2 regions of the Williamsia sp. Y712 genome follow, and region 1 is predicted to be linked to the other one. Evidence: riboswitches for the same ligand, from Rfam matches in the RefSeq annotation. Region 1 holds a riboswitch; the other holds the start of a gene.

Evidence for each region. A riboswitch is a leader RNA that binds a small molecule or an ion and turns the genes downstream of it on or off. The one in region 1 is predicted to bind cyclic di-AMP.
Region 2: linked by a shared signal. The riboswitch ahead of AC1D75_RS12570 (C40 family peptidase) and the one ahead of AC1D75_RS22605 (transglycosylase family protein) in region 1 are both predicted to bind cyclic di-AMP.

Annotation. Positions count from the first base shown of each region.
Region 1 is NZ_JCAIUN010000003.1:720,287-725,396, reverse strand. Features, by position in the region: gene AC1D75_RS22620 (flavin reductase family protein) at 1-78, shown strand, start outside; gene moaA (GTP 3',8-cyclase MoaA) at 175-1,239, shown strand; gene AC1D75_RS22610 (MoaD/ThiS family protein) at 1,241-1,489, shown strand; cyclic di-AMP (ydaO/yuaA leader) riboswitch at 1,795-1,993, shown strand; gene AC1D75_RS22605 (transglycosylase family protein) at 2,001-2,597, shown strand; gene AC1D75_RS22600 (hypothetical protein) at 2,872-4,458, shown strand; gene AC1D75_RS22595 (YoaK family protein) at 4,563-5,110, shown strand, end outside.
Region 2 is NZ_JCAIUN010000001.1:2,744,325-2,749,434, forward strand. Features, by position in the region: gene AC1D75_RS12565 (DEDD exonuclease domain-containing protein) at 1-1,283, opposite strand, end outside; cyclic di-AMP (ydaO/yuaA leader) riboswitch at 1,883-2,066, shown strand; gene AC1D75_RS12570 (C40 family peptidase) at 2,082-2,666, shown strand; gene AC1D75_RS12575 (C40 family peptidase) at 2,919-3,935, shown strand; gene AC1D75_RS12580 (hypothetical protein) at 3,944-5,110, shown strand, end outside.

The sequences.
Region 1 (5,110 bases):
GCATTGCGCGCCGACACCGATCACGAGCCGCTGGTCTTCCACGCCAGTACCTTCCGCGCATTGCAGGCACGCCCCTGACGGTTCACGGTCCGACTTTGCGTCGTGAACGTCTGTGTTCACCACGCGAGAGCAGCAAACCGTAGGCTGGACACTGTGACAGTCACCGCACTCGGTATGCCGACCGGTCCCAACGCCCGACCGGTGACCGACACCGTCATGCCAACTTCCGGACCGATGATCGACACCTTCGGGCGGGCAGTGCGCGACCTGCGGGTGTCGGTGACCGACCGCTGCAACCTCCGGTGCACGTACTGCATGCCGGCCGAGGGCCTCGATTGGCTCGACAGAGCCGACGTCCTGACCGCCGACGAGATCATCCGGCTCGTCGGTGTCGCAGTCCGCGACCTGGGCATCCGCGCGGTTCGATTCACCGGTGGTGAACCGTTGCTACGCAAGGATCTGACCGAGATCATCAGCGCGGTAGCAGCTCTCGATCCACGCCCCGAGATCGCACTGACCACCAACGGCCTGAGTCTGGCCCGCAGCGCGGAAACCCTCGCCGCGGCCGGACTCGATCGGGTCAACGTCTCCCTCGACACCGTCGACGCGGCACGTTTCGCCTCGATCACCCGCCGAGACCGCCTTCCCGACGTCCTCGCGGGCCTGGCCGCAGCGGGCGCTGCCGGTCTACGGCCGGTCAAGGTGAACGCCGTCCTCGATCCCGACACCGGCCTCGCCGATGCCGCCGACCTCCTGCGGTTCTGCCTGGCCGAGGGATACGAGTTGCGCATCATCGAGCAGATGCCGCTGGACGCCGAGCATCACTGGTCGCGCACAAAGATGGTCACCGCCGATCAGATACTCGACACCTTGCAGGCCGAGTTCGATCTGCAGCCGGACACCGCCCCCAGAGGGGCCGCACCGGCGCAGCGGTGGCTTGTCGGAGGCCACCACACCCCGGACGGCAAACCGGCCCGGGTCGGCATCATCGCCTCGGTGACACGTCCGTTCTGCGGTGACTGCGACCGGACTCGCCTGACGGCCGACGGACAGCTCCGCAACTGTCTGTTCGCCACTTCGGAGACCGACATCCGAGGTTTACTGAGATCAACTGAGAATTCAGATCAGGACATTGCCCTGCGGTGGCGAGAAGCCACCTGGGGCAAGTTGCCAGGCCACGGAGTCAACGACCCAGGCTTCCTGCAGCCCTCTCGACCCATGTCGGCGATCGGTGGCTGACATGGAGATCTGCGTCAGGTTTTTCGCAGCCGCACAGGCCGCCGCCGGCGTCGAGCAGCTCGTGATACATCTCACTGACAAAGCGACACTTGCCGATCTGGAAAACGAATTGGGCCAATCGAATCCGCAATTGGCCGAAGTGTTGCAACGATGCTCATATCTGCATGAGTCGATAGCGGTCCGCGACCGTTCGCGCACCCTCTCCGGAGGCGACACAGTTGACGTTCTCCCGCCGTTCGCGGGCGGTTGAGCAACCGGACACCCGCTCATCGATCGGGTCATTTGACCCACTTGAGTGCTTCCTCCCCTTGAATGATGCTGTGACGTTACTCACATAACGGTTCGATCACGGATCGGACACGGGACGACACTCATAGCGGTGAGCAGCAAATATGCCAAATCGGGACCAAAAGTCCCCTCGGGACGCATCGCCCAGGCGCCTCAGATAGGCGTGTGCAAGCGCGAATTAACACGTAGCGTCTCACTCGGTCGAACTGATCGGCCAAACAATGCAACTGAATATTCTCGGATCGCCGCGCCCAACCTCGTCCCGCGTTCCGAGAAACTCCAAACGTAATTCAGGGACGAGGGCGGGGGACCCAACCATCTCCTGGAGATCACCGGATTCCGACGGCCGACGGCAGCAACGCCCGACACCGACGAAATCCTTGGGGTGCAGTTCCGCATAGCGGAACCGAGCAACCTCTCGCTCGAACCCGACAGCTGACTTCGTAGGCGCGTGGAGAGAGGAAGTAAACCTTATGTCCGGACGTCATCGTCAGCCGACCAACACCGGTCGCACCGTTGCCAAGATCGCCCTCACCTCTGCCGTCATCGGCGGCGGCGCCAGCCTCGCCTTCGCAGGCGGCGGCAACGCCGGAGCGGCCACCGACTCAGAGTGGGACCGCGTCGCACAGTGTGAGTCAGGCGGCAACTGGGCCATCAACACCGGAAACGGTTACCAGGGCGGCCTGCAGTTCTCCCCGAGTACCTGGACCGGCCACGGCGGCGGCGAGTTCGCCCCGTCCGCAGACCAGGCCACCAAGGAGCAGCAGATCGCTGTCGCCGAGCGTGTCCTCGCTTCGCAGGGCAAGGGCGCATGGCCCACCTGCGGCACCGGCCTGAGCGGCGCCACCGAGCGCGAAGCTCCCACCGCAGCCCCGAGCCTGGAGATCCCGGCCGTGCCCGAGCTCCCGAACCTGTCGCAGGCAACTGACGACATCGTCGCTCAGCTCAAGGCCACGATCGATGACCCCGCGCTGCACGACCTGCTCGATCAGGCCAACGCCCAGGGCGACCTCACCCCTGATCAGGTCGCACTGTTCAACGAGTACAAGGGTTACCTCCCCGCTTCCTGATCCACCTTCAGGAAGCCCCCAGACGAAGGACCCCACACGCGACGCAACGTCCGTGTGGGGTCCTTTTCCAAATTCAGGAGCAGGCCGGGGAGATGACCCGGCGTTACCCGGCAGACATGGAAGTAACACGCCCGTAACAATGCGTGAAGATTGCACATCTATGACGTGAACCACTGTGCAACGTTCGCGTTGCCGGGCACCGGTGCAAGCGGAAAACTCAAGTCGCACAGCCCCGCACCATATCGGCCCGGGTGCGTTTTCCGGAGGAGCCACATTGAACGCTCATCTCACTGCCGCCCACTGGGTGTATCTCGTCGGGATCATCGTCATCCTCGTCACGATGGCAATGCGCAAGAACATCGTCGTACCTGCTGTAATCGCCACATTCCTGACCGCATTCGTCTTCTCCGGCAGCATCATCACCGGTCTGGCGTCGATCTTCAATGCCAGTCTTGTTGCCGCCAAAGAGCTTTTCAACATCTTCCTCATCATCGCCATGGTCACGGCAATGTTGGGCGCACTTCGTCACATGGGAGCCGACCGCCTGATGGTCGCTCCATTCAGGCGCGTGATGCGTACCGGCACAAGCAGTTTCATCGTTCTGGCGGTCGTCACCTACGTGATCTCGCTGTTCTTCTGGCCGACGCCTGCGGTTCCACTTGTGGGCGCAGTGCTCATCCCGGTGGCCATCCGCGCGGGTCTGTCGCCTCTGTCGGTGGGTATGGTGATCGCCATCTGCGGTCAGGGTATGGCGCTGTCGTCGGACTACATCATCAAAGTCGCGCCCGGAATCTCCGCAACAAGCGCGGGTGTGGACGCCGACTCGGTCGCCGACAAGGCGATGATCCTCTCGCTCATCGTCGGCCTGACCGCCCTCATCATCACGTTCGTCATGCAGCGCAAACACTGGCGCTCCCCGTCACCGGACCTGCTCGTCGAATGGGAGGCCGAGGCGGACCGTGGTGCCGACGAACTTCGTGATGAACTGGGCGAGGACGGTGGTGTCGGCGGAGCGGCCTCCGAGCCCGCAGGCGGACCCGCCGGACCACGGCCGGACGGCGCAGAACCGGTGGCGACCGCGGCCATCGCCACACCCTCCACGGCGACGGCCGTCATCGAGCGCAAAACAGTCGTTGATGACCAACCGCCGGCGAAGTCCGCGATGGCTCGCACCTTCGCGATGCTGGTACCACTGGTATATCTGGCCCTCGTGATCTACCTCATCTTGGGGAAGGTGGGTGTCGTCCCGGCCCTGAAGGGCGGCGATGCAGCCGCCATCGTCGGAGGTATTGCCACACTCGTGCTCTTCGCGGCCGCCGCGGTCTCCGACAAGGGCAACTTTCTCGAGACCACGTCCGAGCACCTCATCGACGGCCTGGTCTTCGCCTTCAAGGCGATGGGCATCGTGCTCCCCATCGCCGGCTTCTTCTTCATCGGAAACGCCGACTTCTCCGGCGCGATTCTCGGCTACTCCGACGACCAGGCAGGTCCGGCAATCCTGTTCGATCTGGTGAACTCCGCCCAGTCGCACCTCCCCCAGAACTCGTTCGTCACGGCGTTCGGCATCCTGTTCATCGGCATGGTCGCGGGTCTCGAGGGCTCCGGTTTCAGTGGCCTGCCACTGACCGGTTCGCTCGCGGGGGCTCTGGGTCCAGCCGTCGACATGGATCCATCGACGCTCGCGGCGATCGGTCAGATGGGCAACATCTGGTCGGGCGGCGGCACGCTCGTTGCCTGGTCGTCGCTCGTCGCCGTAGCCGGATTCGCCCGCGTGCCGGTGCTCGACCTGGCCCGCAAGTGCTTCCTGCCCGTCGTCAGCGGCCTGGTCCTCTGCACACTGTTTGCCATCTTGTTCCTCTGACACCGATCCGTCTCGAGTGCCCGCCGCGGAGTATCCGTGGCGGGCATTCGGTGTCGACCGGTCCGCTCGTCCCCCATCCACGCTCACCGAGGAGCCCACACACCATGCCGCCGCGCTTCCGTCTCGAACCAGCCTTCATACCCGTCATCGTCCTGACATTCGTCACCGGAATCGTCGACGCGGTCGGCTATCTCGCCCTGGATCGGGTGTTCACCGGCAACATGACCGGCAACATCGTCATCCTCGGTATGGGGTTGGCCGGAGCCGACGGACTACCGATTCTCGGCCCCTTGCTCGCGGTGTTGGCGTTCATGGCGGGTGCGTATGTGGCAGGCCGGTTGCTGCACGGTCACGAGAAGACCTGGCACCTCCGTCGCACCACCGGCCTGCTGCTCGCGGGCAGTGGCGCACTCGCCGGCTGTGCCCTGGCCCTGGTCCTTGCCGACTCGCACGCCGAACCAGTCCAGATCGCGGTCGCCGCAACCACAGCTGCGGTGATGGGCACCCAGGCGGCCGTCGCCCGGAAACTGGCAGTGACCGACATGACGACGGTGGTCGTCACCTCCACCCTCACCCAGCTCGCCGGTGAGTCGTTCGTGCTGGGCAGCAGGCACAGCCTTGCAAACCGACGGCTCGCCGCCATTCTCACGAT
Region 2 (5,110 bases), on a different contig from region 1:
TCCAGTGCGGCCAGGACAGGCGCATCGCTGCGTCCGGAGAACAGATCGGCCACCGCGTGCGCCCGCACGCCGTAGGAGTCGGCATCCACCGATTCGGCGGTCGCGCCATGGCAGCCGCCGACGATCCGCCGGCCGTCGGGCCCGACCTCACATTGATGCAGCCCGCCCGCGCGCAGCGGAGTGCGGCAGGTGCGCAGTTCGCAGAGCTCGGAGACGAGATCGGCGATGTCGTAGGCGACGGTGCGTGATCGGACCGGACCCAGGGCCACCGGGGTGGGTGTGCGGCTCACCTTCAGTCGCGGGAACGCCTCGTCGGTGAGGCAGAGCCACCAACCACGGTGCGGGAACTTGGACCGGCGGTTGTATGGCGGGGCATGGGCGCCGAGCAGGCGCAGTTCCCGGACCCCGGCCTCGATGCGGTGCGCACATTGCACATGGTCGACGCGGGTGGCCAGATCTACCATCTCCCGGATGCGGGTGCGGGTCTCCGAGCCGGTGAAGTAGCTGCGCACGCGCCGCCGCAGATCGACCGCGGTACCGATATACAGGACTTCGTCCGACGGGCCGCGGAAAAGATAGACACCGGGCTCGGCCGGTAGGTGATCGGACAGGACTCTCTTACTGCGGGTGGCTGCCGAGATCCCGGGGAGATAGTCGCGCAGTTCTCTATATGTATGGACGCCCTGGTTGCCCACCCGCTCGAACAGGCGGTGCAGTACCTCCACGGTGGCGCGGGCGTCGTCGAGTGCCCGGTGGGTGGGGCGGGTCTGTACGGCGAACAATGCGGCGAGGGCGGAGAGTTTCACCGTGGGCGCCTCGTCGCGGGTCAACACCCGTCGGGCGAGCTTCACGGTGCACAGCACCCGGTGGAAGTTCCACGGATGACCGAGGTCGGCGGCGGCGGCGCGAAGGAAGCCGACGTCGAATCGTGCGTTGTGCGCCACGATCACCGAATCCTGCGCGAACTCCAGGAATGCCGGCAGCACCTGATCGATGGTGGGTGCCCGGTAGACCATCGCTTCGGTGATCCCGGTCAACCGGACGATGTGCGGGGGTATGCCGCGCTGGGGATCGACGAGCGTCGCAAAATCGCCGAGTATCTCGCCGCCGCGGATCTTCACCGCACCGATCTCGGTGATGCGATCGTCGGTGGGACTGCCGCCGGTGGTCTCGAGGTCGACCACCACAAATGTCGTCTCCCGCAGAGGTAGATCGTCCGGATGCGCCAGAGTCGGGTCATCGAACGACATCTGAGCCCCAACGGCCTCATCAACACCAATCACAACACTCACATCGCGAACACTAGTTCGAGCCTCTGACAACGCGGCGATGTTTCCGGCCGCCGGGGCCGGGGTACAAGATCCGAGATGTCTTGTCGGACGGTGCCGCTAGCGTCGCGATCGATGTAACAAAAGCCGGCTCATCTCGCCTCCGGGTAAACCCCGAGGGCCCCTGAGATCGAGATGAGAGGCCCAATGAGACGGAGATCACATTGCTCATCGAATGCAGCACCTGCCCGGGTCGTCCAGTTGAGTGTGACGGCTGCATGATGACGGTTTTCATGGGACCCGTAGGGGTCCGGAGCAGCGAGGATGCGGAAGTTCGCTGTGATGAATTCGTTATTGATCACGAGGCCCGCCTCGAGGACGCGGTGGCGATGTTCCGCGCCGCGGGCATGCTCGAGAAGTCTGACACTCACGATCATCGCGTAGGTCCCGCCGCAGGTAGGGGCCACTTTTTGGGGCAGAATCAGCCCCAGTTGTGGGCTGTGTAACACGACACGCCGGAGGGCCTCTGTCGTCCTTCCGGTGGACATTCGCCGCCACGGTTTCGTAACCTTTCTGAGACCTTACGAAAGCGTTCACTCCAACCGGAGCGAATCGTGAGGTCGCCGCTTAATCACCAACACGGTGAACCGGGGAACCATCTGGTGCAGACCACAAATCCGCATCCGGGGTGAATCCCATCGAACCCTGAGGTCTCAACGACTTTGCGGGTTCACCGGGTAGGGCCATCTTCCGGCCCGAATCCGACAGCTAACTCGGTCAGCGGATAGGGAAGAAACAAGGAGATCTCGCTTCGTGGCGAAACATCGTTTGAACAAAGAAAGCCGTGGTGCCAAGAGTGCCCGCGGTGCACTCATTGCCGGTTCGATCACACTCGGCACCCTGGGTATCGCCGCAGCGCCTGCCTTTGCCGCACCGGTGACAGTTCCCGGTGTCGGAACTTTCGACATCCCGGGTGTGACCCCGGAAATGATTCCGAATGAGCTGAAGCCGGAGAACCTCTTCCCCGGCGTCGCCGCTGCACCCGCACCCGTCAAGGCTGCCGGTCAGGTCGCTGCGGACGCCGCAGTCAGCAAGATCGGTTCGCCGTACGTCTACGGTGCAGCCGGCCCCAGTGCTTTCGATTGCTCGGGTCTCGTCTACTGGTCGCATCAGCAGGCCGGTCAGACCATTCCTCGTGACAGCTACGGCCAGCTCGGCGGAGGCACCAGCGTCAGCGCTGCGAACGCCCTGCCCGGCGACGTCGTGATCTACAACGGTGGCGGCCACGCCGGCATCTACGTCGGTGGCGGTGAAGTTGTGCACTCTTCCACCGAGGGTGTGCCCGTCGCACGTATGGCTCTGGACGGCATGTCGATCGTGGACATCCGCCGCTACTGAGCAACAAGAACTGAACAAGCCATTGGGCGGGTCCGCATCCTTGCGGTCCCGCCCGACGGCATCCGGCCACCTGTGCGGCAGTGGGGTCTGGCGATTCACATCGCCGGCCCATGCGCGCTGTGTAGCCTGGCCGGGTTGGTCAATTGCAGTGCAAGGGGATTGGTCGGCGGGTGACCGTCGTCGACCAGAGTTGTGAACGTCGGTTAACGAGGAGTTGTCAAAGTCGTGGTGCGTGAGGGATATGCCGCCGTGATGCGGACTGCCGTTGCCGGTGTGGTCGTGGCGCTGGCGGTCACGCTGGGCGCTGGTGCGCAGGCAAGTGCCGAGCCCGCTCCGCAGAGCCCGGACGTGATGCTCGCCGACTACACCAAGCTTGGGCGTGAAGCCGAGCAGGCCACCGAGGCGATCCATACGGCCACCATCGAACTGGGTAAGCAGCGCGAAGCCGTTGCGACCGCGACCAAGGACACGGAAGCGGCCGTGGCCACGCTCGCGGAACTCGACAAGCAGGCCGAAGATTTGCAGGGCGCGGTCGATGCGCTCGTCACCGCCAGTTACAAGGGCGCACGGGTCAACCGCCTCTATGCAGTGTTGGTCAGTGATTCGCCGCAGTCACTACTCGATCAGATGGCCGGCCTGGAGATGATCTCGCGCCAGACCGTCGAGGACGTCAAGAAGTTCACGACCACCAAGTCCAAGGCGGAGAAGGCGGAGAAGGCCGCGGCTGATGCCAAGCTCAAGGCCGAAGCCGCTGTCGCCACCGCAGAGAAGACCAGTGCCGACCTGCAGGCCCAGCAGAGTGAGCGGGTCTTCAAGGCGACCGAGATCCGGGCGATGTACCAGGCACTCACCGGCAAGCAACTCGCCGAACTCGCCGGTGCCAACGTCGACTTCGACCCGAAGCTGCTGCCCGCGGGCACCGCTCCTGAGGTGGTCGCGGTTCGTGCGGCGATGACCCGGATCGGTGATCCGTACGTCTGGGGCGCCACCGGCCCCGACCAGTTCGACTGCTCCGGACTGATGGTCTGGGCATACAAGCAGGCCGGTAAGACGTTGCCGCGGTCGAGCCAGGCCCAACTGGCAGGCGGAACCGAGGTCTCCCGCGACGACATGCGGCCAGGCGACCTGATCATCTACTACCCCGACGCAACCCACGTGGGTATGTACGTCGGCAACGGGTATGTGATCCACGCGTCCACCTTCGGTGTGCCCGTGGCGGTTGTCCCGGTCGACAAGGGCGGCCCGTTCAACTCTGCCCGTCGGTACTGACCATCGCGGTGCGCAAGCGGCTCGCTGCCCTCGCTTCACGGACCCGCCGGATCATCTGGGTGGTCGTTGCTGTGGTGCTCGTCGCCGTGGTGTCGGTCGCGGCCACCGTCATTTCCCGTGACGGGTCCCAGGATTCGGTATCAGAGCCCGCCGCGCCCGCTGCGCGCCCGGCGAATCCGTACGAGCAGGCGCGGACGCTCGGGGTCACACTGACCCTGCAGGCCTATACCGATGCATTGCGTGATGCCGAGCCGGCCGCGGCGCTGGCGCAACTCGACCCGTCCGCCGACCTCGCCCTGCGCACCCAGACCGAGCTCAGTGCTGCCGGTGTCGGCGATCTGCCGTTGACGACCTTCGAGTACCGGCTGGCCGAGCGTCGCGACTTCGAACGGATGGTGCCGGCGCAGATCCAGGACACGCTCGACGCCGCCGGTAGTGTCGATTCCTGGGTGGCACCGGTCCAGCTGCGATATGCGTACGCGGGGATCGACGCGAAGGCCGTTGTGGTCGACATCCCGATGGTGATGGCCCAGTATCCCGACGGCTGGCGAATTGTTGCCGAAGCCGCACCACTGTTCGGCGAGCCCCAAGCGCCCGGTCAGGTGTGGCAGTTCCCGGATCCCGGTTCCCAGGAAGTCGCAACCGATCCAGGTGAGTCGCTGGTGCTCACCAACGGCGGCGACCGCTCATTCGCCGAAGAGATTGCGCGACAGCTTCCGGCCGCGGTCACTGCGGTGAGCCGGTTCTGGGGCACGAAGTGGCCGCAGAGTGTCGGGGTGGTCGCCGCGGCGACCGACGACGAGTTCCGTTCGCTGACCGGGGCAGCTGCCGGCGATGCCGACGCCGCTGCCGCGGTCACGGTCTTCTCCGGGATCGACCGACCGGACGGGGCCGCGCCGACCGCCATCGGCCAGCGCGTGGTGTTCACTCCGCAAGCAGCGCAACTCGATTCCGCCGACCTGGGCGTGGTCTTGCGTCACGAGGTGTTCCACGTGGCGGCGCGCACCGCCACCGCGGGCAGCGCCGCGGTCTGGGTCACCGAGGGCGTCGCGGAGTATGTCGGCCGCAGCGGGACCTACTCGGACCTGTCGCAGGCGGCCCCGGCCTTGGCCGCGGAGATCGCGAGCTCGGGGCCACCGGACGATCTGCCGAGCGACGCCGATTTCTCGCCGAGC